DNA from 3 places in the Pseudomonas sp. S11P7 genome. Region 2 is predicted to be linked to each of the others. Evidence: predicted binding sites of a transcription regulator. Region 2 holds the regulator's gene; each other region holds the start of a gene.

Region 1 (10,201 bases), 3.2 Mb from region 2:
CCCGATTCACAAGACGAACGTCGCTGGCGCCGTGGTCCTGCCGGGGCCATAGTTTTGTTCCCGCGGGCGCGATCGCCCGTCCCGAACAAGACAGAGACTGGCCATGACCAAGACTCTCCATCACCGTGCCTGCCACCTGTGTGAAGCCATCTGTGGCCTGACCATCGAGACCACTGAAGCCGATGGCCAGGTCGCGATCACCTCAATCAAGGGCGATGCCCTCGACACTTTCAGTCGCGGCCACATTTGCCCCAAAGCGGTGGCATTGCAGGATATCCAGAACGACCCGGATCGCCTGCGCCAACCGATGCGGCGGGTCGGTAGCGAGTGGTTGCCGATCGGCTGGGATGAAGCGTTTGCGTTGGTGGCATCGAAGCTGGCGGCAATTCAGGAGCGTCATGGGCAAAACGCCGTGGCGGTGTATCAGGGCAACCCGAGCGTGCATAACTATGGGCTGATGACCCACAGCAATTACTTTCTCGGCTTGCTGAAAACCCGTAATCGCTACTCGGCGACGTCGGTTGACCAGTTGCCCCATCACCTGAGCAGTTACCTGATGTACGGCCACGGCTTGCTGCTGCCGATTCCGGACATCGATCACACCGATTTCATGTTGATCCTGGGCGGCAACCCGCTGGCTTCCAATGGCAGCATCATGACCGTGCCGGATGTCGAGAAGCGCCTCAAAGCGATTCAGGCGCGCGGCGGCAAAGTGGTGGTGGTCGATCCGCGCCGCAGCGAAACAGCCGCGATGGCGGATCAGCATCTGTTCGTGCGCCCGGGCGGCGATGCGGCGCTGTTGTTCGGTGTGCTCAATACCCTGTTCAGCGAAGGTCTGACCCGCGACAGTCATCTGCCGGTCGATGGTCTCGACGAGGTGCGCGCTGCGGTGGCGACGTTTACTGCGCAGGCGATGAGCCCGTTGTGTGCAGTTCCGGCCGAGCAGATCCGCCAACTGGCACGCGACTTTGCCGCTGCGCCAAGTGCGGTGTGCTACGGACGCATGGGCGTTTCGACTCAGGCGTTCGGCACGCTGTGCCATTGGCTCGTGCAGTTGATCAATCTTGTTACCGGCAACCTCGACCGGGTCGGCGGTGCGTTGTGCACCGAACCCGCTGTCGATCTGGTGGCCTCGACCTCGGGCGGGCATTTCAACAAATGGCAGAGTCGCGTGTCGGGCCGGCCGGAATACGGTGGCGAGCTGCCGGTGTCGGCACTGGCCGAGGAAATGCTCACCGAAGGCGAAGGGCAGATCCGCGCGTTGATCACCGTGGCTGGCAACCCTGTTTTGTCGACGCCGAACGGGCGGCAACTGGAGCAGGCGCTGGACGGGCTGGAGTTCATGCTCAGCATTGACCTGTACATCAACGAAACCACGCGCTACGCCGACCTGATCCTGCCGTCGACTTCGGCGCTGGAAAACGATCACTACGACACCACGTTCAATCTGTTTGCGGTGCGCAATGTCACCCGCTTCAATCGCGCAATCCTCGCCAAACCTGAAGGCGCGCTGCACGATTGGGAAATCTTCGTCGGCCTTGCCAAAGCCTTCGCGGCGCAGACCGGCAAAGAACTGAAACCGACCATGCCGCCGTCGATGATGATCGACATGGGCCTGCGCATGGGCCTTTATGGCGATGCGTCCGAACACAAACTGTCGCTGGCGACACTGTTCGATCATCCACACGGAATTGACCTGGGCGCTCTGAAGCCGAATCTGGCAGCACGTCTGAAAACCCCGAGTCAGCGAGTTCAGGCCGCACCAGCGGAAATACTCGCCGATCTTCAACGCTTCGCCGCGTTGCAGGCGCCCGCCATCGATCAACTGCTGATGATCGGCCGTCGTCACGTGCGCAGTAACAATTCGTGGATGCACAACTACCATCGTCTGGTGAAGGGCAAGCCGCGTCATCAGTTGCTGATGCATCCGGCTGACCTCGCCAGCCGAGGCCTCAGTGACGGCCAGCGAGTACGCGTCAGTTCGCGGGTCGGGCAGATCGAAGTGGAGGTGCTGGGCAGCGAGGACATGATGCAAGGGGTGGTCAGCCTGCCGCACGGTTGGGGCCATGCGCGACCTGGCGTGCAGATGGCAATTGCCAGCGGCCAGCCGGGCTCAAGCGCCAACGACCTGACCGATGAATGCCAGCTCGATGAGTTGTCCGGCAACGCGGCGCTCAATGGGGTGCCGGTCACGGTGGTGGCGGCTTGAGCATGTGTCTGTCGGGGAGACCGAGCAGCGCGCTCGGGATTCCGTTACAATGCGCCACCGTGCCGACCCATGAGTCGGAAAGTTCAGCCGAGGTGCTCCATGGATATCATCGAAACGATTAAAGAGCAGATTGCCAACAACACCATTCTGCTTTACATGAAAGGCTCGCCGAATGCCCCGCAGTGCGGCTTCTCCGCTAAAGCTGCGCAGGCTGTCATGGCCTGTGGCGAAAAGTTTGCGTACGTGGACATCCTGCAGAACCCGGAAATCCGCGCCAACCTGCCGAAGTACGCCAACTGGCCGACTTTCCCGCAACTGTGGGTGGGTGGCGAGCTGATCGGCGGCAGCGACATCATGACCGAGATGGCAGCAGACGGTTCGCTGCAAAGCACCATCAAGTCGGCGGTCGAAGCCGCTGCGGCGAACAAGTCCGAAGCCTAAGCGCTTTTCTGTAGGAGTGAGCCTGCTCGCGATAGCGTTCTGTCAGTTGATTTAAGTATTGACTGATCCACCGCCATCGCGAGCAGGCTCGCTCCTACAACGGATGTGTGGCGTTGCTTGAATCGCGCCAGGCAACAAAAAGCCCCGCACCTCAAAAGAGGGCGGGGCTTTTTCGTATCTGGCGTTCAGCGGGCGCTGACTTACTCTTCGCCCATCTGCGATTGCAGATAGTTCTCCAGACCGATCTTGTCGATCAGGCCCAGTTGGGTTTCCAGCCAGTCGATGTGTTCTTCCTCGGACTCGAGAATGTCTTCGAGCAGTTCACGGCTGCCGAAGTCGGCAACGGTTTCGCAATGGGCGATGGCGGCTTTCAGGTCGGCGTGGCCGGTTTTCTCGATACGCAGATCGCACTCGAGCATTTCACGGGTGTGCTCGCCGATGTGCAGCTTGCCCAGGTCCTGCACGTTCGGCAGGCCTTCAAGGAACAGGATGCGCTTGATCAGCTTGTCCGCGTGCTTCATCTCGTCGATGGATTCTTTGTATTCGTGCTTGCCGAGCTTGTTCAGACCCCAATCTTCGTACATGCGCGCATGCAGGAAGTACTGATTGATCGCGACCAGCTCATTGGCGAGGATCTTGTTGAGATGCTGGATGACGGTAATGTCGCCTTTCATGATCGGAGTCCTGCCCTGTAATCGCGGTATATAAGGCGGAGTTTGAGCTTCACACTTATAAGTGTCAAACCTAAGTTATTGAATAATATATGAAAATTAATCGGAATAAGAATGTTTGTGTTCCGCGTCTTGACGCTAAGCGATTGATTTTCAGGCATAAAAAAACCGGACATAAGTCCGGTTCTTTGAAATTGGGCTGATCAGGCGGCAGTAAATTCTGCAGGGTAGGGAATCGCGGCCTGAGCGGTTTGCAGCTTGGTCAGGGTTTCACGTACTACTTCCTTGGCCAGGCACGCACATTTGCCGCATTGGCTGGCGACGCCGGTCGCCTGGCGAACTTCTTTGTAGCTGCAGCAACCTTCATAGATCGCTTCGCGGATCTGTCCGTCGGTGACGCCAGTGCAGAGGCAAACATACATAAGTAAGAACCGTCGCTGGTTGTGACTCAATTGCGATGGATCTTAATGTTAACGAGAATGATTGTCAAAGTGCTTTCCGGCAGGTTTTGAGCTTATTTGGCTCATGACTGACGAACGGTGTTTGAGCGTCGATTGCCTGTCCTTATAAATGCTCAACGGACAGCCGACGTGGAAAATCCGTTGAGGACAGGTCAAAAACGCAGTGTATGATGGTCGTCCCTTGCGAAGAGGGTTCGTGTCACAGGGCTGTCGCCTGAGGGTGGCAGGCTGGCCCGGACCCTGAACTTCAAGTCTTTACACCAGGAGATATCAATGAGCGTACTCGTAGGCAAACAAGCCCCTGACTTCACCGTCCCGGCCGTACTCGGCAATGGCGAGATCGTTGACAGCTTCACCCTGTCCTCGGCCATCAAAGGCAAATACGGCCTGGTGTTCTTCTATCCGCTGGACTTCACCTTCGTCTGCCCGTCCGAGCTGATCGCTCTGGACAACCGCATGGCCGATTTCAAGGCACGCAATGTTGAAGTGATCGCTGTGTCGATCGACTCGCACTTCACCCACAACGCGTGGCGCAACACCCCGGTCAACAATGGCGGCATCGGCCAGGTGAAATACACCATGGCAGCCGACATGAAGCACGACATCGCCAAGGCTTACGACGTTGAGTCGGAAGGCGGCGTAGCGTTCCGTGGCGCGTTCCTGATCGACGACAAGGGCGTTGTCCGCTCGCAGATCATCAACGACCTGCCACTGGGCCGTAACATGGAAGAGCTGATCCGTCTGGTTGACGCACTGCAATTCCACGAAGAGCACGGCGAAGTCTGCCCGGCCAACTGGAAGAAAGGCGACAAAGGCATGAACGCTTCGCCAGAAGGCGTTGCGGCTTACCTGACCGAGAACGCTGCTGCCCTGTAAGGCGCAACGTCGAGGTACAAAAAAACCGGCTCACGTGGCCGGTTTTTTCATGCGCGGGATTTGATCGACGAGGATCAGTCGTCGAAATCTTCCCAGCCGCCCATCTGCTTCCAGCGGTTGACGATGCCGCAGAACAGCTCAGCGGTTTTCTCGGTGTCATAACGCGCCGAGTGCGCCTCGCGGCCATCAAAATCGATACCGGCGGCCTGACAGGCTTTGGCCAGCACGGTTTGACCGTAGGCCAGACCGGCCAGGGTCGCGGTGTCGAAACTGGAGAACGGGTGGAACGGGTTGCGCTTCATGTCCAGACGCGCAACTGCCGCGTTGAGGAAGCCCAGATCGAAACTGCTGTTATGCCCGACCAGAATCGCCCGCTTGCAGCCGTTGGCCTTCAGCGCCTTGCGAATGCCACGGAAAATGTCGGTGAGCGCGGTTTCTTCGCTGACGGCCATGCGCAGCGGGTGATCGAGTTTGATCCCGGTGAACTCCAGCGCCGCTGCCTCGACGTTAGCGCCTTCGAACGGCTCGACGCGGAAGAAGTAGGTGTGATCCGGGTATACAAATCCCTTTTCATCCATGGCGATGGTGGTCGCAGCGATCTCCAGCAAGGCATCGGTGGCCGCGTTGAAACCACCGGTTTCTACGTCGACGACAACCGGCAGGTAGCCGCGAAAACGTGCTGCCATCGGATGGCGGGGACCGCCGCCGCCATTTTGACCGTCCAGCTCGTCGTCGAAATGCTCTTCACTCACGCGTGTTCCTCCAGCAGGCGCCAGCGCAGTTTTTCACCGGCGCGCAGCGGGATAACGGTCAGCTCGCCGAAAGGCAGGCTGGTCGGGGCGGTCCATTCTTCACGAACCAGGGTGATGCGGTCGGTGTTCGTCGGCAGGCCGTAGAAGCGCGGGCCGTTGAGGCTGGCGAAGGCTTCAAGCTTGTCCAGCGCGTTACGTTGTTCGAACGCTTCGGCGTACATCTCGATGGCGGCGTACGCGGTGTAGCAGCCGGCGCAGCCGCAGGCGGCTTCCTTGGCGTGCTGGGCGTGCGGAGCAGAATCGGTGCCGAGGAAGAACTTGGCGCTGCCACTGGTGGCTGCGTCGAGCAAGGCTTCCTGATGCGTATTGCGCTTGAGGATCGGCAGGCAGTAAAAATGCGGCCGAATTCCGCCCACCAGCATGTGGTTGCGGTTGTACAACAGGTGATGTGCGGTGATGGTTGCGCCAACGTTGGCCGAGGCCTCGTTGACGAACTGCACGGCATCGCCGGTGGTGATGTGTTCGAACACCACTTTCAGCGTCGGGAACCGCTCGACCACTCGGCGCATGTGTTCATCGATGAAAATCTTTTCGCGGTCGAACACGTCGACGTCGCCACGGGTGACTTCGCCGTGGATCAACAGCGGCATGCCGACGTCGGCCATGGCTTCCAGCGCCGGGAAAATCTTGTCGATGCTGGTCACGCCGGAATCGGAGTTGGTGGTCGCGCCGGCCGGGTACAGCTTGGCGGCGTACACAAAACCGCTGGCCTTGGCCTGACGGATTTCTTCCGGTTGGGTGCGGTCGGTGAGGTACAGCACCATCAACGGCTCGAACTGACTGCCGGCCGGGCGGGCAGCGAGAATGCGCTGACGATAGCCGTCGGCTTCAGCGGCGTTGCGCACCGGTGGCACCAGGTTGGGCATGATGATCGCACGCCCGAAGGTGCGAGCCACATCGGCAACGGTATTGGTCAACACGGCACCATCGCGAAGATGAATGTGCCAGTCGTCGGGACGCAGCAGGGTCAGGCGGTCAGACATGAGGGGCTTCCAGGCGGGTCAAACTGAGGCGAATGCTACCGGAAAAGACTCTTGCAGGCACCCGCTATCAAGTTTTGCCACAAGCGTCCGATATCCCGAAGGTATGCCGTAAACATTGTGTGAATCGGTGTTTGTGTTTCACAAGCCAATGGAGCCTCCCGTGCGCCAGCGTTATCTAGCCCTGCTCAGTGTGTTTGCCAGCCTCCCTGCGATGGCGCTTACCTACCAGACCCGTCTGGAGAACATTGAGTGGACGGTCGCCGGCGACAAGTTCGAGTGCCGTCTGACCCAGCCGATCACCGATTTCGGCTCAGGCGAGTTCGTGCGCAAAGCGGGTGAACAGGCGATCTTCCGGCTTAATGCCTACAACGCCATGCTTGGCGGCGGCTCGGCGACGTTGCTCGCTGCCGCTGCACCGTGGCAGCCGGGACGTGGCGACATCAATCTGGGCTCAGTCCGCCTGGGCAGCGGCAACGTGTTGTTCAACAGTTCGCAGTCGCAGGCTGGCGGGCTGATCAGCGGTCTGCTGGACGGTCGCAGTCCGGTTGTACGCCGCGCATCGGGCGACGGTCGGGTCTCGGAGGTGCGCCTGCTGCCGGTCAAGTTCAGCAAGGCATTCAACGATTATCAGACCTGTGTGGCGAAGTTGCTGCCGCAGAATTTTGATCAGATCAAGCAATCGCAGATCGGTTTCCCCGGCGAAGGCGTTGACCTCGACCCGGCGGCCAAAGCCAAACTGCAAGTGATGCTCGAATACATGAAGGCTGACCCGACGGTGAACCACATCGAACTCGACGGCCACTCGGACAACAGCGGCAATCGCCTGACCAACCGCGAACTGTCGCGCCGCCGGGCGCTGGCGGTGGTCGACTTCTTCAAGGCCAATGGTATTCAGGAGTCGCAGATCACTGTGCGTTTCCACGGCGAGCAGTATCCGATCGTGCCGAACACCAACAAAGCCAACCGTGCGAAGAACCGTCGTGTCAACGTGAAACTGGCGCGCGTCGCACCGACGACAGCCCCGGCTCCGGCACCGCAGGCGAGTACGCCAGCCACGGCGGCAACGACTTCCTGACTCGCCGGTCATCGTCGCGCTCTCGACAGATTCTGTCGCTTTGTCGTCTTAAGCTGTCGCGCCTCTGTAAATTATCGCGTTGGAGCGGTAGACTCCCCGGCTTTCCGTAGAACCCCGTGGAGTGATGGCATGGCGGACGTAAACAAGGTCGTTCTGGCGTATTCCGGCGGCCTGGACACTTCGGTGATCCTCAAGTGGCTGCAGGATACTTATAACTGTGAAGTGGTGACCTTCACCGCTGATCTCGGTCAAGGCGAAGAGGTCGAGCCGGCCCGCGCCAAGGCCCAGGCCATGGGCGTCAAAGAAATCTACATCGACGACCTGCGCGAAGAGTTCGTGCGCGATTTCGTCTTCCCGATGTTCCGCGCCAACACCGTTTACGAAGGCGAGTACCTGCTGGGTACTTCCATCGCACGTCCGCTGATCGCCAAGCGTCTGATTGAAATTGCCAACGAAACCGGTGCCGACGCCATTTCCCACGGCGCGACCGGCAAGGGCAACGACCAGGTGCGTTTCGAACTGGGTGCCTACGCGCTCAAGCCAGGCGTAAAAGTGATCGCCCCTTGGCGCGAGTGGGACTTGCTGTCGCGCGAGAAGCTGATGGACTACGCCGAGAAGCACGCGATCCCGATCGAGCGTCACGGCAAGAAGAAATCCCCGTACTCGATGGACGCCAATCTGCTGCACATCTCCTATGAAGGCGGCGTGCTGGAAGATACCTGGACCGAGCACGAAGAAGACATGTGGAAATGGACCGTCTCCCCGGAGAACGCTCCTGACAAGGCGCAATACCTGGAACTGACCTACCGTAACGGCGACATCGTTGCGCTGGACGGCGTTGAAATGACTCCGGCCACCGTGCTGGCGACGCTGAACAAGATCGGTGGTGCTCACGGTATCGGCCGTCTCGACATTGTCGAAAACCGTTATGTCGGCATGAAGTCCCGTGGCTGCTACGAAACCCCGGGCGGCACCATCATGCTGCGCGCGCACCGCGCCATCGAATCGATCACCCTGGACCGTGAAGTCGCGCACCTCAAAGACGAGCTGATGCCGAAATACGCCAGCCTGATCTACACCGGCTACTGGTGGAGCCCTGAGCGTCTGATGCTGCAACAGATGATCGACGCTTCGCAGGTCAACGTGAACGGCGTTGTGCGCCTGAAGTTGTACAAAGGCAACGTGATCGTCACTGGCCGCAAGTCCGACGATTCGCTGTTTGATTCCAACATCGCGACCTTCGAAGAAGACGGCGGTGCTTACAACCAGGCCGACGCGGCGGGCTTCATCAAGCTCAACGCGCTGCGCATGCGCATTGCTGCCAACAAGGGCCGCAAGCTGTTCTAAGCCTCACAGGCTGACGCGAAATAAAAAGGGCGAACTTGTCTTCGAGACAGGTCGCCCTTTTTTGCATCAATGGTTGTCTGCTGCGGCCGGGCATTGTTCCGGATCCTCGCGCTTGGCAATGCCTCATGTTCAGACTCTTCCCAACAACGTCACTGCTCGTGAACAGAGGTTATAGACGATGCACAGCGTTTTGCCGGGGCCTTTCTTTACCTGCCGGGCCTGCCACAGTGCATGTTGCGTCAGCAACACATCCGATACGTGATTGGAGAGAAATACAATCACCCGCGCTGTCTTGCGATCAAGGTTGCGGATGTTGTGCAGAATCGTCGCCAGTTCTTTTGCGGCATCGACATCCCGCGCATCGATCAGGTGCAGATAACTGACCCATGCCGGCAGTTGAATATTGTGCTGAACGATCTGACTGGATCTTGCATTGCCAACTGTCGGGGGTCGGCCGCATTGTGGACTTTGCACGCGTCTTTGCGCTCGACATTGCCTGACTCGCTGGGAACGATACAGCTGGTCAGCCCGAATGTAGCTTGATCGCCAGGCTCGAGTGCTGAGGTGTTTCGCTTGTTATCGCGCTCACTGGTATCTATCACTTTAAGAAAGTTCTTGTCTTTATCAAAGTCTGAAGGTGAATAGAGCGAGCGATAGTTGAAGTTTAGCGTGATAAAGAAAAGAAACAGCAAGTAGAACGGAAAACTTATAAGAAACCACACATAAATCTCCCTGTCCTTGTTGTCGAGGAAAGGCAGGGATACGGCTGCAGATGTTTCCGAAATGGCTGCGAATATGGCGATGACCGTCATCGGATTGGCAATCTTGTTTTTAAGTTTGATCATCTTTGTGCTCTTCGGTTTGTTTTTTCTCATGATGGTTATTTATATGGGTAAGTGTTTAGTTGAACGGCGAGCATCCATATTTATAGAAATTTGATTGGTTTTGGTATAAATATCTTGTTTCAAGTGTTTAGGGTGGCCACGGGTTATTACCTGGCAGGGCAACGGTGATTTCGTGATGTTTCCAATCGTTGAGCGATAAGTTTCCAATGCAGATTGCAACGCCTCACCGCGCTGCCACACGCAGGCATTCCTGGCGATGAATTCTGCTCAAGACGCTTTTAGTCGTAACCTGTAACAAGGGGAAAGGTGAAATATTGCTGCGAGCACAACGGCAAAAAGCGTCAGATGTTTAGGGCGTTAACGGTTTTTTGTAGGATTAATCCGCGATCGCTGTAGGGCATGTCTCTGGATGCAAGTGCATGTCAACCCTGGCATGCCATCAAGCAAGTGACTGGGATATTGTGCGTGCTCTAAAAATTCG
Region 2 (10,201 bases):
CCAGCAGCTCTGGCGTCGCGGCGGTGATTGGCGCACGCTCGCGGACTTCGCTGAACATGCTGTTCACCGCGTCCAGTGCTTCGAGCACGACGTCCATCAGTTCTGCATCAACGCGACGCTCACCCTTGCGCAGGATGTCGAACACGTTTTCGGCGATGTGACAGCACTCCACCAGCTCATTGAGCTGAAGGAAGCCGGCGCCCCCTTTTACAGTGTGGAAACCGCGAAAAATTGCATTGAGCAGATCTGCGTCATCCGGGCGGCTTTCCAGCTCGACCAGTTGTTCGGACAGTTGCTCAAGAATCTCGCCGGCCTCAACCAGGAAATCCTGAAGGATCTCTTCATCGGCGCCGAAGCTCATTAATGGGGTGCTCCTACAGGTCTAAAAACCCAAAAAACCCGAATTCAGAAATTCTAGAATCCAAGGCTGGATAACAAATCGTCCACATCGTCCTGACCGGACACAACGTCTTCTCGTTTATCGGCATGAATCTGCGGACCTTCACCCTGCGAGAGATGTTTTTGTGGATCTTTTTCCGCAAGCATCGCAGCACGGTCATGTTCGATGCCCGCAAAGCGGTCGACCTGACTGGCCATGAGTACGAGTTTGAGCAGATTGCTTTCGACTTCGGTGACCAGTTGGGTCACGCGCTTGATCACCTGACCGGTGAGGTCCTGGTAATCCTGGGCCAGCAGGATGTCGTTGAGATTGCTCGACACCGCACGGTTGTCCGTGCTGCTGCGTGACAGAAAACCGTCGACCCGGCGCGCCAGCTCTCGGAACTCTTCAGCCCCGACCTCGCGACGCATGAAGCGACCCCAATCGGCGCTCAACGTCTGGGCTTCATCGGCCAGACTGTTGACCACCGGCGTGGCGCTTTCCACCAGATCCATGGTGCGGTTGGCCGCGGCTTCCGTCAGCTTGACCACATAGCCCAGGCGTTCGGTGGCGTCGGTGATTTGCGACACTTCCTCGGCCTGCGGCATGTGCGGATCGATCTGGAAATTGACGATCGCACTGTGCAGTTCACGCGTGAGCTTGCCCACTTCCTGATACAGGCCACGGTCACGGGTCTGATTGAGCTCATGGATCAGTTGCACCGCGTCGCCGAACCTGCCTTTTTCGAGGCTTTCGACCAGTTCGACCGCGTGTTTTTTCAGGGTCGATTCAAAATCGCCCTGTGAAGATTCGTTATGCTCCATAGCTCCCCCGCGCGTTCATCAGCCGATGCGTTCGAAAATCTTCTCGATTTTGTCTTTCAACGCCTGAGCCGTGAAAGGTTTGACCACGTAGCCGTTCACACCGGCCTGAGCGGCTTCGATGATCTGCTCGCGCTTGGCTTCAGCGGTCACCATCAGCACCGGCAGGTGCTTGAGTTTTTCATCGGCGCGCACGTGGCGCAGCAGGTCGATACCGGTCATGCCCGGCATGTTCCAGTCCGTTACCAGAAAGTCGATGCTGCCGCTGTTGAGGACCGGAATGGCGGTTACGCCATCGTCGGCCTCGACGGTGTTGGTGAACCCAAGATCGCGCAGCAGGTTCTTGATGATCCGCCGCATCGTTGAGAAGTCATCAACGATGAGGATTTTCATGTCTTTGTTCAATTCGACCTCCAAGCAGTCTTAAACGCGCCCAGCACCTGGACGCGCCACTTCAATCAATTGGCGCAGCACTTAAAGTTTGTCTGGAGCACAACGGATCGAGACCGGCGCCGCTTACCACCGCACCAGCCTCGTTTCGCAGTGTCCCCACACTGCCTTCAGCGCGCTCGCCACTCCCCCAAACGCCCCCGCAAACGGGCCGCGCACTGGCTGTGTAACTGGCTGACCCGCGATTCACTGACGCCAAGGACTTCACCGATTTCCTTGAGGTTCAGCTCTTCGTCGTAGTACAGCGCCAACACCAGTCGCTCACGCTCCGGCAAATTGGCAATCGCGTCCGCCAGCGCCGTCTGGAAGCGTTCATCTTCCAGATCGCGTGACGGCTCCATATGAGCACTGGCGCCATCCTCGTGCAGCCCTTCGTGTTCGCCGTCCTGCAAGAGGTCGTCGAAACTGAACAGGCGGCTGCCCAAAGTGTCATTCAGAATCCCGTAATAATCGTCGAGACTCAATTGGAGTTCGGCCGCAACCTCGTGATCTTTAGCGTCACGGCCGGTTTTAGCTTCAATCGAGCGAATCGCGTCGCTGACCATCCGGGTATTGCGGTGAACCGAGCGTGGTGCCCAGTCCCCTTTGCGCACTTCATCGAGCATCGCGCCGCGGATTCGAATGCCCGCGTACGTTTCGAAACTGGCGCCCTTGCTGGCGTCGTATTTGGTCGACACTTCGAGCAGGCCGATCATCCCGGCCTGGATCAGGTCTTCGACCTGCACACTGGCCGGCAACCGTGCCAGCAAGTGATAGGCAATGCGCTTGACCAGTGGCGCGTAACGCTCGATCAATTCGTACTGCGCGTCACGCGCCGACTTCTTGTAAAGATTCATGCCACTGGCGGTCATATCACAGGCCCTGCGGTTTGCTGCACGAGACGCTCGACGAAAAACTCCAGATGGCCGCGCGGGTTGGCCGGCAACGGCCAGGTGTCGACCTTCTGCGCGATGGCCTTGAAGGCCAGAGCGCATTTGGAGCGTGGAAAGGCTTCGTAGACGGCGCGTTGTTTCTGCACGGCCTTGCGCACGCTTTCGTCATACGGGACGGCGCCGACGTATTGTAGGGCGACGTCAAGGAAACGGTCCGTGACCTTGGTCAACTTGGCGAACAGGTTACGGCCTTCCTGCGGGCTCTGCGCCATGTTGGCAAGGACGCGAAAGCGGTTCATGCCGTAATCGCGGTTGAGCAGTTTGATCAGTGCGTAGGCGTCGGTGATCGAGGTCGGCTCGTCACACACCACCAGCAACACTTCCTGCGCGGCGCGGACGAAACTGACCACCGAGTCACCAATGCCCGCAGCGGTGTCGATCACCAGCACGTCGAGATTGTCGCCGATGTCGCTGAACGCCTGAATCAGGCCGGCGTGCTGCGCCGGGCTCAGGTGGACCATGCTCTGCGTGCCGGACGCCGCCGGCACGATGCGAATCCCGCCCGGGCCCTGCAACAGCACGTCGCGCAATTCGCAGCGGCCTTCGATGACGTCAGCCAGCGTGCGTTTGGGGGTCAGCCCCAGCAGAACGTCGACGTTCGCCAGACCGAGGTCGGCGTCCAGCAGCATGACCCGACGGCCAAGCTCTGCCAGCGCCAGCGACAAGTTCACTGACACGTTAGTCTTGCCGACGCCACCTTTGCCGCCGGTCACCGCGATCACCTGTACGGGATGCATGCTGCCCATGTTATTTCTTTACCTTGTCTTGCATAGACGGAGGCCACATTACTGGCTGCGCGTTCCGGATCGGAACAATGCGTGGCAGACCATCGATGTAGGTACAAAAACTGTTCATGATTACCTCAGCCAACCTGCTTGGTCGGGCTGTGATAGATATCAGCGAACATGTCAGCCATGGCTTCTTCGCTGGGTTCTTCCTGCATTTGCACGCTGACGGCGCGGCTGACCAGTTGATGACGGCGCGGCAGATGCAGATCATCCGGAATCCGTGGGCCATCGGTCAGGTACGCGACCGGCAATTCATGACTGATCGCCAGGCTCAACACTTCACCAAGACTGGCTGTTTCATCCAGTTTAGTCAGAATGCAGCCGGCCAGCCCGCAACGCTTGTAACTATGATAAGCGGCGGTTAGAACCTGTTTCTGGCTGGTGGTTGCCAGGACCAGATAATTTTTTGAGCGAATGCCACGCCCGGCCAGGCTTTCCAGCTGCATGCGCAGCGCCGGATCGCTGGCCTGCAGGCCGGCGGTATCGATCAGCACCACGCGCTTGCGCAGCAGCGGATCGAGCGCCTGCACCAGCGACTGGCCCGGATCGACGTGGGTCACCGGCACATTGAGAATGCGGCCCAGGGTCTTGAGTTGTTCCTGCGCACCGATGCGGAAGCTGTCCATGCTCACCAGCGCCACATTCTGCGCGCCGTACTTGAGCACATAACGCGCCGCCAGTTTCGCCAGCGTGGTGGTCTTGCCCATGCCGGCAGGGCCGACCATGGCGATGACACCGCCCTCTTCCAGCGGCTCGACTTCCGGCACGGCAATCATCCGCGCCAGATGCGCGAGCAACATGCGCCAGGCCTGACGCGGTTCTTCGATGTCAGTGATCATCGCCAGCAAGTCGCGCGACAGCGGGCCGGACAGGCCAATGCGCTGCAAACGGCGATACAGATTGGCTTGCGCCGGGCGGCTGCCCTGCAACTGATTCCAGGCCAGCGTGCCGAGCTGGACTTCCATCAGCTCGCGCAGACTGTTCAATTCGAAACGCATCGAGTCCAGCGCACGCGGATCAACGCCCGCCGAGGCTTGCGCAGGCGCTGCGGCCGGACGCGCCGGAGCAGCGTAGGTCGGCTCGGTCAACGGCTCGGCAGCGGTCAGCGGCAGGCCGGCCGTCAACGGCAGCCCGGCGAACAATTGCTGATTGGTGTTGCCGTCGGCTTCGCCACGCAGGCTCAACTCGGCCTGAGCGGTGACGATGCGCGACTGGGTCTTGCGCAGCTCGTCCTCGAGTTCCATGTTCGGAACCCGTGGCGCCAGCGCCGACAATTTGTAATCCAGTGCTGCCGTCAACTCGACGCCGCCGGCAATGCGGCGGTTACCGATGATGGCGGCATCAGCGCCCAGCTCATCGCGAACCAGCTTCATGGCCTGACGCATATCGGCGGCGAAAAAACGCTTAACTTGCATAAACCACTACCTCAGCCGTTGGGCCCTACTGTCGCAACGATGGTCACTTGCTTGTTGTCCGGTATTTCCTGGTAGGCCAGCACATGCAGTCCGGGGACGGCGAGGCGGCCAAAGCGCGAGAGCATCGCGCGGATCGGGCCGGCGACCAACAGGATCACCGGCTGACCTTGCATTTCCTGACGCTGCGCCGCTTCGATGAGCGAACGTTGCAGCTTCTCGGCCATGCTTGGCTCCAGCAGAACGCCCTCTTCCGAGCCTTGTCCTGCCTTCTGCAGACTATTGAGCAATATCTGTTCCAACCTTGGTTCCAATGTGATCACAGGCAGCTCGGACTCAGTGCCTACAATGCTTTGGACGATTGCACGGGATACGCCGACCCGCACGGCAGCCACCAACGCGGCGGTATCTTGACTCTTGGCGGCGTTGTTGGCGATGGCCTCGGCGATGCTGCGGATATCGCGCACCGGCACGTGTTCGGCGAGCAACGCTTGCAGCACTTTGAGCAATTGCGACAACGACACCACGCCCGGCACCAGCTCTTCCGCCAGTTTCGGCGAGCTCTTGGCCAGCAATTGCATGAGTTGCTGGACTTCCTCGTGGCCGATCAGCTCGCTGGAGTGCTTGTACAGAATCTGGTTCAAGTGCGTCGCAACCACGGTGCTGGCGTCGACTACGGTGTAGCCAAGCGATTGCGCTTGGGCGCGCTGACTGATTTCGATCCACACCGCCTCCAGACCAAAAGCCGGATCTTTGGCGTTGATACCGTTGAGCGTACCGTAGACCTGGCCCGGGTTGATCGCCAGTTCGCGATCCGGGTAGATCTCGGCTTCCGCCAGAATCACGCCCATCAGGGTCAGGCGATAGGCGCTCGGCGCCAGATCGAGGTTGTCGCGGATGTGCACGGTCGGCATCAGGAAGCCCAGATCCTGCGAGAGCTTTTTGCGCACGCCCTTGATCCGCGCCAGCAGCTGCCCACCCTGATTGCGGTCGACCAGCGGAATCAGGCGATAGCCGACTTCCAGACCGATCATGTCGATGGGCGTGACGTCATCCCAGCCCAGCTCCTTGGTTTCCATGGCGCGGGCCGGCGACGGCAGCAGTTCCTGCTGACGCTTGACCTCTTCCAGCGCCACGACCTTGGCGACGTTCTGCTTTTTCCAGAACAGGTAGGCGCCGCCAGCGGCCAGCGCGGCCATGCTCAGGAAGGAAAAATGCGGCATGCCCGGCACCAGGCCCATCACCGCCATCAAACCTGCGGCCACGGCCAGCGCTTTCGGCGAGGCAAACATCTGCCGGTTGATCTGTTTGCCCATGTCTTCCGAACCGGAAGCACGGGTCACCATGATCGCCGCCGCTGTCGATAACAACAGTGATGGCAATTGCGCCACCAAACCGTCACCGATGGTCAACAAGGCGTACACCTTGCCGGCGTCAGCAAAACCCATGTTGTGCTGGAAGATACCGACGGCCATGCCGCCGATGAGGTTGATGAACAGAATCAGCAGGCCGGCGATGGCGTCACCGCGCACGAACTTGCTGGCACCGTCCATCGAACCGTAGAACTCGGCCTCTTGCGCGACTTCCTGGCGGCGCGCCTTGGCCTGGGCCTGATCGATCAGACCGGCGTTGAGGTCGGCGTCGATCGCCATTTGTTTGCCGGGCATCGCATCGAGGGTAAAACGCGCGCTCACCTCGGAAATCCGCCCGGCGCCCTTGGTCACCACGACGAAGTTGATGATCATCAAGATCGCGAACACCACGATACCGACCACGTAGTTACCGCCGATCACCACCTCACCGAAGGCCTGAATCACCTTACCGGCGGCGGCGTGGCCGTCCTGACCGTGGAGCATCACCACCCGCGTCGAGGCCACGTTCAACGCCAGTCGCAACAGCGTCGCGACCAGCAGAATGGTCGGGAACACCGCAAAATCCAGCGGCCGCAACGCATACACGCAGACCAGCAGGACCACGATCGACAGGGCAATGTTGAAGGTAAAAAACACGTCGAGCAGGAACGGCGGCACCGGCAACATCATCATCGCCAGCATCACCAGCAACAGCAACGGCACGCCCAGATTGCCTCGACTGAGGTCGGCAACGTTTGTGCGAGCAGTGTTGAATAACTGAGAGCGATCCACCGGTTTTCCCCGTTCCTTTAAAGCAAACTTTTGACGCCCCGAGTGGGCGCACGGCGGGTATTGCAAGAAGCCTTCCAACTTTGCCGATGAGTGAAAAACACGGCCAGTGTAGGCCTTCGCCTGCTCGCGATAGCGGTGTGTCTGGTTCGAATTCATCGACTGAAAAACCATCGCGAGCAGGCTCACTCCTACAGGGGACCGCATTCCAAATGTCAGATTGAAACGCATTCCAAACTGTGGGAGCGAGCCTGCTCGCGAAGAGGCCATCAGATTCGGCACAACTTTTTGATTTAAACGAAGCTGTTTAAAAGACACCTGCAGACACGGTCTCAAGGCTACAAATCCTTGCGCCATTGCCTACAGCCAAGCCAGAATCCGCCGGCTTGTGCGCTTTGGGGCCGGGTTCTATTGTGGTCCGGTCGCTGACGAATCAGCGATCGGGTTTAGCGACCCGGACTCTCTCAGTGCATCAGCGTTCGTAGCAACGTTGCGGAGATCTTCGCCCGCAATAACGTTATGGCGGCTGTATGCGGGAGACCTTCGGGTCTACCGGGGTGCCTGAGACCGGTTCGCTAACCTGCGTACAGCTGCCACCTTCACCTGTTTAGCGACAGGGAAAAGAGTGGCTCCATAACCTCAGGAGCTCCACCATGATCAAACCAACCCCCAATCCACCCGAAACCGACCCCACCTCCCCTACGAATCCCTAGACTCCAACAAACTCCACGACGCCGCCGACCGCGCCCTCGATCACTACCTCTGCCCACCCGGCTCCCCGCCACCGCCGCGTAAAAAACGTACGATGTACGCCGTCACCGCCGACTTCAAAAACGAAGAACTGCTGGCCAACGCCTGCGAAACCCTCGCATCGGCCAGAACCATCGCCAATGACTTCGCCAACCTCATCCCGGCCTCACAACGCAGAACGCTGCTGGGAATTGCGCAACTGATCATGCTCGGCGAACTGGCGGTGAGTCGGGCGCTGGATAATCTGGAGTTACCGCAGTAGCGCCACCGATGATCGTTCCCACGCTCCTGCGTGGGAATGCAGCCAGGACGCTCCGCGTCCCCTCCAGAGCCGAACGCGGCGCATCCGTTGAGGCATTACTCTACTGCGCATGGGATCGATCAAAGAACCTGCATTTACAAGCCAAACCCGTGGGAGCGAGCTTGCTCGCGAAAGCTGACGACCAGGCAACACATCTTTACGTCACATAAACCCGCCGTCCAATCAACCGCGATGGCGGGCTCATTTTCCACTCTTCAACCCGACCATTCATCCGAAAGCCATCGACACCTGTCAGATCTGACAGGTGCGCAATCCCCCATTAAGCGCTCTGATGACACCTGACCATTTCCGCCGCGCAGGAGCGTTACTCATGGCCACCTCAACCCCACCCGGCAACACCGTTCTCGTACTGAGCCCGCCCCTCGTAAACGGCCAGACGAAGCCCGTAATAGGCGCGGACATCGGTGTGTCCCTGGTGGCTTCTGATCTGGTAAACGATGGTGAAGGCGCTGTTGTGCTCGTCGACCCGCCGCTTTCGGGCACCATGGACCCCGGCGATTTCATGGAACTCTGGCTCGTGGGTGAGTCCGCGGTGCTGGACAGCGAAACCATTGAGGACCCAAACGCTCGCACCACACTCCGCATTCCCAAAGGTCGCCTGCATCCAGACCGGGTCAACAAGCTGTACTACACGATAAGACGCGGCAGCGACAACATCGGCACCTCCGAACCACCGCTCGAAATGCTCTACAACCGCATCCGCCCCGGCCTGAAAGATCGCCTGACCGAGCCCGGCGGACACTCCGAGCTCAAACTGTTGCTGCCGGAAACCATCAAGAACGGTGTCGGCCCCGAGTTCGTCAGCGCCGAAATCTGCGTGGCTTATCCGTACTGCCGGGCTTACGACCTCATCACCCTCAAATGCAACGGCGAATACCTCGACCCCAAGCCCAGGGTGAACCCCAATCAGGCACCACAACCGCCGAATCCCGGCTCAGAAGAGCCGATCACCATCTGCTTCACCATCACCCGCGCCTACCTGGAAAAAGCGCAACGGCTGGATAAAAAATTGCATTTTTCCTTCACGGTCACCGACCAGCTCGGCAACGGCCCGGACACCGATGCCCCGTGGTCGCCGGTGCAAACGGTAGATGAGGATCTGGATGGCGAGCTGTTGCCAATGCCGATCTTGCGAGAAGTGCCGAGCGACTCAAACGACGAACCGGGCATCATCGACCTGGAAAAACTGGCAGGCAAAGCGTTGTCAGTGGTCGTGTTGACGTCCGACGACCGTTTTGTAGTGGGCCACGATGTGATTGCGACTTACACCGCCAAAAACACCGGGCAACCGGCCGACGTGGTGGTGGTCGTCAGAGGCAAGGTCGAACAGGAGTTCGGGCAAAAAATCCCCTGCGTGCTTGAAGTACCCAACGACCGGATTTTCGCTAGCAGTGTCGTCACGGTGACTTACGAACTGCGCAAACCCAACGGCGATCTGGTGGGGACTTCCAGCGCGGCCAACGCTACGGTAACTGACGCGGCCCCGATCAAACTATTACTACCAGCACTAGTGGACGTCGTAGAGCCGATCGATGTACTGGCCTACCCGAACGGCGTGACCGTGCGCATCGAGTTTCCCGAGGCTTTGCCAGGCGACCGTGCGCGACTGGTGGAAGTCAATGCGCCGGCGGGCGAGCCGCAGTTTCCTTTGGAGGATTTCGTCAATCAACAGGTGAACGTGGTGTTGAGCTCTGCGTTTCTGGCGGCTCGGCATGGCAAGGTGATGGAGTTGCGCTGGAATTTGAATCGCAATGGGGGCAGGCCGGGAAATCAGATGCAATCAAGGTGATTTTGCTGAAGATAACGGATGGCGATACGCGGTTGCCCTCGCCGAGAGTTCCACAGGCAGCTGATGATAAAGTCCTGGATTTGAATACATTTGAAGGAAACGCTGACGTTACTGTGCTGCCATGGATAGGCATCAGCACGGACAACATTGTGAACCTGAAACTTCTTGGAAAAGACAATAACAATAGTGACTGCACGATCCAAATATTGACCAGTCACAAAATAACGGAAACGGAAAAAATCTCAGGAATAAAAGAATCACTGACTAGAGAGCAATTGCTAACTCTGAAACACAACACTGTATTCGAAGTAGTCCTTGAGTTATTACCGAACAGCATCACTAACTCACCACCCATCAAATTTACAGCATTAAAGTTAAATCTATTACAAATTCCGTTGATCACAATGGAAAATTTCG
Region 3 (10,201 bases), 1.4 Mb from region 2:
TTCTCGGCCAACGCCTCGAAAGCCAAGCAGGCCACTTCCCGCGCCAAGGCGATCGACAAGATCCAGCTGGCCGAAGTCAAGCCTTCGAGCCGTGTCAGCCCGTTCATTCGTTTCGAACAGAACAAGAAGCTGCACCGTCAGGCGGTCATGGTCGAGAAGATGGCCAAGGGTTTCGACGGCAAGCCGCTGTTCAAGGATTTCAGCTTCCAGGTTGAAGCCGGCGAGCGCGTGGCGATCATCGGCCCGAACGGTATCGGTAAAACCACCCTGCTGCGCACCCTGGTCAACGAACTGACCCCGGATGCCGGTACCGTCAAGTGGACCGACGCTGCGGAACTGGGCTACTACGCTCAGGACCACGCGCACGATTTCGAAGACGACGTCACCCTGTTCGACTGGATGGGCCAGTGGACTCAAGGCGAGCAGATGATCCGTGGCACGCTGGGCCGGATGCTGTTCTCCAACGACGAGATCCTCAAGTCGGTCAAGGTCATCTCCGGTGGTGAGCAAGGCCGCATGCTGTTCGGCAAGCTGATCCTGCAAAAGCCGAACGTGCTGATCATGGACGAACCGACCAACCACCTCGATATGGAATCGATCGAAGCGCTGAACCTGGCGCTGGAAAACTACCCGGGCACGCTGATCTTCGTCAGCCATGACCGCGAGTTCGTCTCGTCGCTGGCCACGCGCATCATCGAGCTGAGCCCGGATGGCGTGACCGACTTCAGCGGCACTTACGATGATTACCTGCGTAGCCAGGGCGTCGTTTTCTAAAAGCAGCTGCAAGTTTTTAGCTGCAAGCTTCAAGCTAAAGCCCTGTCCGTGTGACGGGGCTTTTTTTGCATTCAGGGCCGAGTGATTGGTTGGTGCGGTGACCTTCGCGAGCAGGCTCGCTCCCACATTTGAAATGCGCTCTACCTGCCATGATCGTTTCCACGCTCCGCGTGGGAATGCAGCCCGGGATGCTCCGCGTCCCAAAGCAGACGCAGAGCGTCCATGGCGGCGTTACCACGCGGAGCGTGGGAACGATCAGAACGTAGCTGCAAGTTTTTAGCTGCAAGCTTCAAGCTAAAAGCCCTGTCCGTGTGACGGGGCTTTTTGCGTTCAGGGCCGAGTGATTGGTTGGTGCGGTGACCTTCGCGAGCAGGCTCGCTCCCACCTTTGGAATGCGCCCTACCCGCCACTGATCGTTACCACGCGGAGCGTGGGAACGATCATCGCACTTTAAATGTGGGAGCGAGCCTGCTCGCGAACGCGGCCTCAGCAGCACCGCACTCATCGGCGAAGTCGTTAGCCTGCTTTCCTTTCATCCATGCCCGCGCCATGATGACGGCAACGCTCCCACCGCCGCCCGCGATCGAGTTCTCATGTCTGCACAGCCTCAAGCCCCGCAAAGCTCTCTGGCGATCACGCTGAAGATCGTCTCCATCGTCTTCTATACCTTTATTGCCTTCCTCTGCATCGGCCTGCCGATCGCGGTGTTGCCCGGTTACGTGCATGAGCAACTGGGTTTCAGTGCGGTGGTTGCCGGGCTGGTGATTGGTTCGCAGTACCTGGCCACCCTGCTCAGCCGGCCGATGGCCGGACGCATGTCGGATACCCTCGGGACCAAGCGGGCGATCATTTACGGTTTATGGGGGATTGTGCTCAGTGGTGTGCTGACGCTGCTTTCGACGTTGCTGCACGACTTTGCCCTGACCAGCTTGATCATTCTGATCATCGGCCGCTTGCTGCTGGGCGTGGCGCAAGGGTTGATCGGCGTGGGCACGATCAGTTGGTGCATGGGCGCGGTCGGTGTCGAACACACGGCCAAATCCATCGGCTGGAACGGCATCGCATCGTACGGTGCCATCGCCATTGGGGCGCCGCTCGGGGTGGTGATGGTCGCCGATTACGGCTTCACCAGCCTCGGCATTGCTTTGGCTGCACTGGCGGCCGGTGCGCTGCTGCTGATTCGCAACAAACCTTCGGTGCCGGTGATTCGCGGCGAACGCCTGCCGTTCTGGGCGGTGTTCGGGCGGATCGCCCCGTACGGCACCAGCCTGACTCTGGCCTCGATCGGCTACGGCACGCTGACCACCTTCATCACGCTGTATTACCTGGATCGTGGCTGGACCGGCGCAGCGTACTGCCTGACGGTGTTCGGCGTGTGTTTCATTCTGTCGCGGCTGCTGTTCATTTCGACGATTGCGCGTTTTGGCGGGTTCACTTCGGCCATCGCCTGCATGAGCGTGGAAACTCTCGGCCTGGTGTTGTTGTGGCTGGCGCCCTCCACCGCGTTCGCCTTGATCGGCGCCGGGCTGGCCGGGTTTGGCCTGTCGCTGGTGTACCCGGCGCTGGGCGTCGAGGCGATCAAGCAAGTACCGAGTTCCAGCCGCGGATCAGGGCTGGGCGCATATGCGGTGTTCTTCGATCTGGCGCTGGCGATTGCCGGGCCATTGATGGGCGCGGTGGCGCTGAATCTGGGCTATGGGTGGATATTCTTCAGTGCGGCGATGTTGTCGGTGATCGGGTTGGGGCTGACGTTGCTGCTCCAGCGCCGGTCGATTTCCTGAAGCAGCACACCGCCCATGTGGGAGCGAGCCTGCTCGCGAATGCGTAATGTCAGCCGACATTCCCTTTACTGATACACCGCCTTCGCGAGCAGGCTCGCTCCCACATGAGATCCATATCGTCTGTTGGGTCGGGCTTATTGATCGGCAGTCTGCATTCCCGCCCGTGTCGGCTTGCCCAGCGCATGGGAGAAGAACCGGCCGGCCTCGGAGATCAGGTTGCGATGAATGTCCTCGCGGTCGACGCCATCGGCATCGGTGCACAGTGCCGGCATCGCGCGGATCTGCTCTTCGTTGCACGGCGCCAGGAACACGAAGTGCCCTGCCCCGGCGAGTAATTTGAAATCCGGCGCGGTCGGCAGTTTGCGCGCCAGTGCGGCGGCGTTCTTATCGAAGGCCACCAGTTTGTCGCCATCGCCGCTGTAGAGCAGCACCGGCACGTGCACATCGGCCAGGGTGTGCCGGCCGAACTTCAGGCTCAGCGGCGCCATCAGCAATAACGCGTGAACACGCGGATCCGGCACCGGTTGCAGATCATCGCGGTCGACGATCAATTCGCCCTGGGTATTGCAGGCATCGTGATCGTCCGGGCGTTCCTGGCAATAGCGGCGCAGGCGATCCAGATCCGGCTGCGCGCCGGAGAGAATCAACGCGGTCTCGCCACCCGCCGAATAACCGATCACACCGACCTGCTCGGCATTCACGAAAGGCGCGAGCATGCCGTCGCCAAGGGTCGCGGTGATCGCTTGAGAAATCTGGATCGGCCGCCCGTAGAGATTGCTCAGGGTGCCGAGTCGGCTGTGGTCTTTGGAGTTGTCGCCGGGATGAATCACCGCGACCACCACAAAGCCTTTGCGCGCCAGCGAAGTCGCGAGATCGTGCAAAGCCAGCGGCGTGCCAGTGTTGCCGTGAGAAAGCATCAGCATGGGAAAACGGCCGATGGCGACTTTGGTGTCCTCGCCGGCCTCGACCGAATAGCCCTCAAGCAGGCTCTGGTGTTCGCGCTCGCTGGAGGGATAGAACGCGATCGCGCGCATCGGTTGCAGATCGAGCGGGTCAAGAAAGGTCATTTCGTGGTAGCCGACGCTCCACACAGGGTGTCGTCCGGGCGCCGCTTGCACTGAATCGAGGCTGACCAGCAGGCCTATCAGTAACATTGCACAAAGACGCACCATGGATGCCCCACCCTGTTTTGACTGAATCCAATGATTCGCATGCCTGTGTAGAGCGGCGCGCGAACGCTGAACGATGAACTGCATAACCCGGGCCAGATTATGTAATAGCCAGAAACAAAAAACTCCGTATTCGCCCCTTGCGGAACCAGAATACAGAGTTTTTCGAGTAGTGCCTGAACCTCAGCTGTTCTTTACGCAAGCCTTACGCGGCGGCGAACAGCTGCTCGCTGATCTTCGCTTGGGCAGCGGTCATCGCGTTGTTGCGCACTTCTTCACCGTAAGCCAGACCTTCAGCGCGAACGATTTCAATGTCGGTAATGCCCAGGAAGCCCAACACCAGCTTCAGATATTCTTCGTGAGCGATGCCGCTGGCCTGACCGGCATGAATGCCGCCGGAGGTGGACACGATCACTACTTTCTTGCCGCCGCACAGGCCTTCAGGGCCGGCTTCGGTGTAACGGAAGGTCTGGCCGGCGACGGCAACGCGGTCGATCCACGCCTTGAGTTGGGTTGGCACGGTGAAGTTGTACATCGGCGCGGCGATTACCACGGCGTCTGCAGCGATGAACTCGGCCAGGGTGCTGGCGCTCAGTTCAGCTTCGTGCTGTTGCGCGGCGTCGCGCAGTTCAGCTGTGGTGCCGGCGGCAACCAGAGTTGTCGCCGAGAAGTGGCTGATCGCGTCAGCCGCCAGATCACGGTAAGTCACCACGGCGCTCGGCTCAGCGGCCTGCCAGGCTTTGACGACCTGACTGCTCAGCTGACGGGATGCCGAGTTGTCGCCCAGAATGCTCGAATCGATGTGCAGCAGTTTCATGTGGATGCTCCTTAAGTGATCGCCGGTTGCGACGCAATGGAGACAATCCTACGCAAGAAACCAATGGATGATTAGCCGCCTGCAATGCGATAGTTTGTCCTATTGATAGAACAGTCGGATGATTTGCATGCAAGACCTCAACGATCTCTACTATTTCGCCAAAGTCGTCGAGGCCGGTGGATTCGCCGCCGCCGGGCGTTTGTTGGGTATTCCCAAGTCGCGGCTGTCGCGGCGCATCGCCGAACTGGAAGAACGCCTCGGCGCGCGGCTGCTACAACGCACCACCCGCCAGCTCAACCTGACGGCGGTCGGCGAGCGTTATTTGCGCCACTGTCAGGCAATGTTGCTCGAAGCGGAAATGGCCGATGAGGCGGTGGCGAGCATGTCCAGTGAGCCGCGCGGTCGGTTGCGCGTTTCTTGCCCGACCGGACTGGCGCGGGAAATGCTGCCGTGGGTCATCAGCGAATTCCTCGGCAAATTTCCCCAGGTGCAACTGGAAGTCGTCCTGCTCAATCGCCGCGTCGATCTGGTTGGCGAAGGTTTCGATGTGGCATTGCGCGTGCGCGAGCACGGTGATGAAGATCCGTTGCTGGTTACCCGGCGTCTGCGGCAGGCGCAAATGGTCGTGGTCGGCAGCCCGGCATTCATCGCGGGCCACTCGGTCAATCATCCAGAGGACCTGAAAAACCTGCCGGTGCTCGGCGCGCTTGAGGCTGATCGGCTGGTCCATGTGCGCTTGCTCGATGCTCAGGGCAAGAGTTTCGAACTGAACATGGAGGCGCGTCTGGGCATCGATGACTTTATTGTGCGCAAGGCCTGTGTGCTGGCGGGCCAGGGTTTCACCTTGCTGCCGATGATGTATTGCGACGAAGAACTGCGTAACGGCACGCTGGTGCAGATGCTGCCGGAGTGGTCGCTGCCCGGCGGCTGGCTGCAAGCGGTGTATCCGCATCGACGCGGGGTGATGCCCGCAGTGCGCGCATGGATCGATCATCTGGTCGAATCGTTCAATGCCTGTGGGGAGCGACCGTTATGAGCAAGGGAAGAATGACTGAGGCTGAGGTGGCCGCGTTTTGCCTGGCATTGCCGGGCGCTCGGGAAGATTACAAGTGGGGCGGCGTGCGGGTGTTTTCGATTGCCGGCAACAAGATGTTCGCCTTGCAGGGACTGCGCGGCGACTCACTGGCCTTCAAGGTCGACAAGGACCTGTTTCTCGGCCATTGCGACCGCCCGGGCATCCACCCGGCGCCGTATCTGGCGCGGGCGCAGTGGATCATCATGCACCCGCCCTACCCGCTGGGCACCGAGGAACTGCAGGGGCTGTTGCAGCGTTCGCATCAGTTGGTGGTGGGCAAGTTGCCGAAGAAAACCCAAATCGGTCTTCTGCTGTAAACCTGATCCCTTGTAGGCCTTCGCCTGCTCGCGATAGCGGTCTGTCTGTTGAAGATGTAGCGGCTGACACACCGCTATCGCGAGCAGGCGAAGGCCTACAAGGGGCGGAGGTGGTTCTTAAGACAGGGTCAGCAGATTCGAGCCGAGGAACAGCTGGTCAATCCAGAACACCTGATGCAGCACGACAATCACCCAGAACAGAACCTGAAACGACACCTTGCGCGTCTTGTGCCGGAACACCTGCTGGGCGATCAGTGCGCCCGGCCAGCCGCCGGCGAGTTCCACGGCGTGGAGGATGTTTTCCGGGGTGCGCCAGGCATTGGTGCGCGCCTTGCGCTTGTCGGCCCAGTACATAAAGAACGCCAGCACGCTGACAATGCCGTACGCCGCCAGCGGCACCAGGGAGATCCCGTGCAGCCACATCGACAAGGAACCGAACAGCGGCAGCGCGCATACCACCAGCAGCACCAGCAGTTTGAATTTCAGATGCTGAATCGCGCCGCCCGAAGGCCGCGCTTCGGTGCGGCGCGCGCGGGAATCGTTCATGGCTTGGCCGCCGCCCAATCGACCCAGCCGAACTGCCAGGTCGCCAGAATCACCAGGCCGAACACGATCCGGTACCAGGCAAACGCTGCGTAGCTGTGGCTGGCGATGAACTTGAGCAGGCCGCGCACGGCAATCATGGCGAAAATGAATGCGGTGACGAAACCGATGGCAAACACCGGAAAATCCGCTGGCACAAACAAATGGCGATATTTATAGCCTGAGTAGACCGCCGCGCCGACCATGGTTGGCATCGCCAGGAAGAACGAGAACTCGGTGGCGGTTTTACGCGACAAGCCGAACAACAGGCCGCCGATGATCGTCGAGCCGGAGCGCGAGGTGCCGGGGATCATCGCCAGGCATTGGGCGAAGCCGACTTTCAGCGCGTCCTTCCAGGTGATTTCGTCGACCGTTTCAGCGTGCACTTCGTGCTGACGCTTCTCCGCCCAGAGCATGATCACACCGCCCACCACCAACGCTGCCGCGACCGTGATCGGGTTGAACAGGTATTCGTGGATCAGGTCGGCAAAAATCACCCCCAACACCACCGCCGGCAAGAACGCGATCAACAGGTTGGCGGTGAAACGCCGCGCAGTCGGCTGAGTCGGCAAGCCGATGACCACATCGAGGATCTTGCGGCGAAACTCCCAGACCACCGCGAGAATCGCGCCGAGCTGAATAATGATATTGAACGCCATGGCCCGTTCGCCGCCAAAATCGAGCAAGTCGGCAACAATGATCTGGTGTCCGGTACTGGAAATGGGCAAAAACTCCGTCAGCCCCTCTACAACTCCTAGTATCAGTGCCTGCAAGGCCGTCCAAAGATCCATCAAACCCCCAAAGAGCGATGCGCAGCGGCATGCCCCGATAGTATTTTTTTACGTTCACTGCGATCAGCGTAGCTGTTTATGGCTGTACCGATTCCGCGCGCACAGAATCCACACGAAACGGTAAAAATTCCGTGAAATTTCAAAATGGATTCAGGTTTTCACGCGCGGGGCCGAAATCCTAACAGACAAGCCCCAATAGCGCTGCCGCGTTATACGACTTGGGTCGCGTATGCCTGTCCACGCAATCGTGGTTGGATGCTGGCGATCGATCATTACAAGAACAAGAATCCGGAGTGACAGCGTTATGAACAGCTTGCGCAGTGTGTCGATCAGCCGACGCTTGTGGCTCATCTTGATTGTGGCGGTGGTCATGTTGCTGACCTTGGGCATGCTGATGCTCAAGCAGATCCATGACGACCTCTATCACGCCAAGGCCCAGAAAACCCAGCATGTGGTGCAGACCGCCAGCGGCCTGCTGACCTATTACCACGGCCTGCAGACCGCCGGCACCTTGACCAGGGAAGCGGCGCAGCAACAGGCACTGACGGCGATTCGCGGCTTGCGCTACGACCAGAGCGATTACTTCTGGATCAACGACCTCACGCCCGTGATGGTCATGCACCCGACCAATCCCAAGCTCGAAGGCCAGAATCTCTCGGCGATCCGCGACCCGGACGGGTTTGCGGTGTTCAACGAGATGGTCGCCATTGCCAAGGCCAAAGGCGCTGGCATGGTCAACTATCGCTGGCCGAAACCCGGCGCCACCGACCCGGTGGCGAAGACCTCTTACGTCAAGCTGTTCGAGCCGTGGGGCTGGGTGATCGGTTCCGGCGTCTATGTCGATGACGTGCAGGCCGAATTCCAGGGGCAGATGCTGAAAGCCTCGGCGATCGGCCTGGCCATCGCCCTGATCATGGCACTGCTGGTGATTCTGATCGCGCGCAGCATCGTCCGGCCGTTGCAGGAAACCGTGAATGCCATGGCCAACATCGCCAGCGGCGAAAGCGACCTGACCCGCAGCCTCGATACCCACGGCAAAGACGAAGTCACCGAACTGGCCCACCACTTCAACGCGTTTACCGCGAAATTGCGCCGGGTGATCGGCGACTTGCAGGTCTCGGCCAGTGCCCTGGGTCAATCCTCCAGCGAGCTGGGCAACGACGCGTCGCAGGCGCAGCAACGCAGTCAGCAGCAGTCGCAGCAGATGGAACTGGTGGCCACGGCGATCAACGAAGTGACCTATGGCGTGCAGGATGTGGCGAAAAACGCCGAGCACGCCGCCGCCGAAATGCGTGATGCCGAAGCGCAGGCGCAACAGGGCCAGATCAATATTGACGGCAGCCTGCAACAGATCGACAAGCTGTCCGGCACCATTGATCAAGCGGTGGAAGTGATTCGCACGCTGGCCGCGGAAAGCACGCAGATTGGCAGCGTGCTGGAAGTGATTCGCTCGATTGCCGAGCAAACCAATCTGCTCGCGCTCAACGCCGCCATCGAAGCGGCGCGCGCCGGCGAGCAAGGTCGCGGGTTTGCTGTTGTGGCCGATGAGGTGCGCTTGCTGGCGCAGCGTACGCAGAAGTCCACCGCAGAAATCCAGTCGATGATCGAGCGTCTGCAGAATCATTCCGAGGCCGCCGTAAAAGTGATCGGCGACAGCAGCAAGGCCTCGCAACTGACCATCGAACAGGCGGGGCTTGCCGGCGCCAGCCTCAATGCGATCGGCCAGGCACTGCGCAATCTAAATGGTCTGAACGCCTCGATTGCCAGCGCGACGTTGCAGCAGGCGCATGTGGTTGAAGACATCAATCAGAACGTGACGCAGGCGGCGGGGCTTTCGCACAGCACGGCGTTGGCGGCGGAGCAGTCGAGCGCGGCGAGTTTGCGGCTTGGGCAACTGAGCGAACAGCTCAACGGGTTGCTGCGGCAGTTTCGCGTCTAGTCACCTTCCTTTGTAGGAGTGAGCCTGCTCGCGATAGCGGTGTGTCAGACAATGTGAGTTTCGCTGACACACCGCTATCGCGAGCAGGCTCACTCCTACATGTTTTTGTGTAAAATCCGCCCCTTTCTTCATTCCCCCCAAGGATCCTCAATGTCCGGGCTCGAACTGTTTGCCGCCGCCCTCGGTGTGATCGCCGTCTGGCTCACGGTCAAACAGAATCCATGGTGCTGGCCGATCGGGCTGGTCATGGTGTTGCTCTACAGCTGGATCTTCTTTGAAGTGAAGCTGTATTCGGACATGTTGCTGCAGGTGATCTACGCCGCGCTGCAACTCTACGGCTGGTGGCAATGGACCCGCGCCGGGACGATGCACGACGGGCGTGCGGTGACGCGGCTGGACGCTCGCGCCGTCGCCCTTGGCCTTGGCGTCGGCGCGCTCGGCAGTCTGCTGCTTGGCGCGGCCATGGCGCACTGGACTGACGCTGCACAACCTTGGCTCGATGCCGCGCTCACCGGTTTCAGCCTGGTCGCGCAGTTATGGATGGCGCAGAAGCGCCTGCAATGCTGGGCGCTGTGGTTTGTGCTGGATGTGATCTTCGTCGGGTTGTTCCTCTATAAAGGGCTTTACCTCACCGCTGCGTTGTATGGGCTGTTTACCTTGCTGGCCGTGCAAGGCTATCGCGAATGGCGCGCCGACCCGGCGCTGCGCACATGAAGGTGGTGGTGCTGACCGGCCCGGAATCCAGCGGCAAGAGCTGGCTGGCGGCCGGCCTGCAACAGCGTTTTGGCGGTGTACGCGTGGATGAATACGTGCGCCGCTTCATCGAGCTCAATCCTCGCGACACCTGCCTGGCGGACATTCCCGAGATCGCTCACGGTCAGTTGCAATGGGAAGATCAAGCGCGGGCACAGCGGCCTGCGCTGCTGATTCTCGACACGCACCTGCTGAGCAACATG

What was found. The regulator FliA, encoded in region 2, starts transcription of late flagellar genes. The targets are predictions, from matches to a motif close to CTAAAGTTTNNNNNNNNNNNGCCGNTAA.
Region 1: the regulator FliA is predicted to act here: its motif matches at 6,520-6,547, upstream of M0746_RS02905 (flagellar protein MotY).
Region 3: the regulator FliA is predicted to act here: its motif matches at 7,456-7,483, upstream of M0746_RS11370 (methyl-accepting chemotaxis protein).

Annotation. Positions count from the first base shown of each region.
Region 1 covers NZ_JALPKS020000002.1:611,596-621,796, forward strand. Annotated here, with positions in the region: gene M0746_RS02870 (molybdopterin oxidoreductase family protein) at 104-2,209, shown strand; gene grxD (Grx4 family monothiol glutaredoxin) at 2,309-2,650, shown strand; gene bfr (bacterioferritin) at 2,851-3,324, opposite strand; gene M0746_RS02885 (bacterioferritin-associated ferredoxin) at 3,525-3,743, opposite strand; gene M0746_RS02890 (peroxiredoxin) at 4,056-4,658, shown strand; gene rnt (ribonuclease T) at 4,733-5,410, opposite strand; gene pyrC (dihydroorotase) at 5,407-6,453, opposite strand; gene M0746_RS02905 (flagellar protein MotY) at 6,614-7,528, shown strand; gene M0746_RS02910 (argininosuccinate synthase) at 7,658-8,875, shown strand; gene M0746_RS29105 (hypothetical protein) at 9,241-9,720, opposite strand.
Region 2 covers NZ_JALPKS020000002.1:3,836,171-3,846,371, forward strand. Annotated here, with positions in the region: partial or broken gene M0746_RS29540 (chemotaxis protein CheA) at 1-361, opposite strand, end outside; gene M0746_RS17630 (protein phosphatase CheZ) at 415-1,203, opposite strand; gene M0746_RS17635 (chemotaxis response regulator CheY) at 1,222-1,593, opposite strand; gene fliA (RNA polymerase sigma factor FliA) at 1,761-2,501, opposite strand; gene fleN (flagellar synthesis regulator FleN) at 2,498-3,328, opposite strand; gene flhF (flagellar biosynthesis protein FlhF) at 3,445-4,785, opposite strand; gene flhA (flagellar biosynthesis protein FlhA) at 4,797-6,926, opposite strand; partial or broken gene M0746_RS17660 (DUF6124 family protein) at 7,577-7,935, shown strand; gene M0746_RS17665 (hypothetical protein) at 8,306-9,784, shown strand; gene M0746_RS17670 (hypothetical protein) at 9,781-10,201, shown strand, end outside.
Region 3 covers NZ_JALPKS020000002.1:2,436,344-2,446,544, reverse strand. Annotated here, with positions in the region: gene M0746_RS11410 (ABC-F family ATPase) at 1-774, shown strand, start outside; gene M0746_RS11405 (MFS transporter) at 1,368-2,555, shown strand; gene M0746_RS11400 (alpha/beta hydrolase family protein) at 2,690-3,727, opposite strand; gene M0746_RS11395 (FMN-dependent NADH-azoreductase) at 3,930-4,541, opposite strand; gene M0746_RS11390 (LysR substrate-binding domain-containing protein) at 4,669-5,577, shown strand; gene M0746_RS11385 (MmcQ/YjbR family DNA-binding protein) at 5,574-5,933, shown strand; gene M0746_RS11380 (DUF1294 domain-containing protein) at 6,051-6,479, opposite strand; gene M0746_RS11375 (undecaprenyl-diphosphate phosphatase) at 6,476-7,306, opposite strand; gene M0746_RS11370 (methyl-accepting chemotaxis protein) at 7,611-9,245, shown strand; gene pnuC (nicotinamide riboside transporter PnuC) at 9,396-9,959, shown strand; gene M0746_RS11360 (AAA family ATPase) at 9,956-10,201, shown strand, end outside.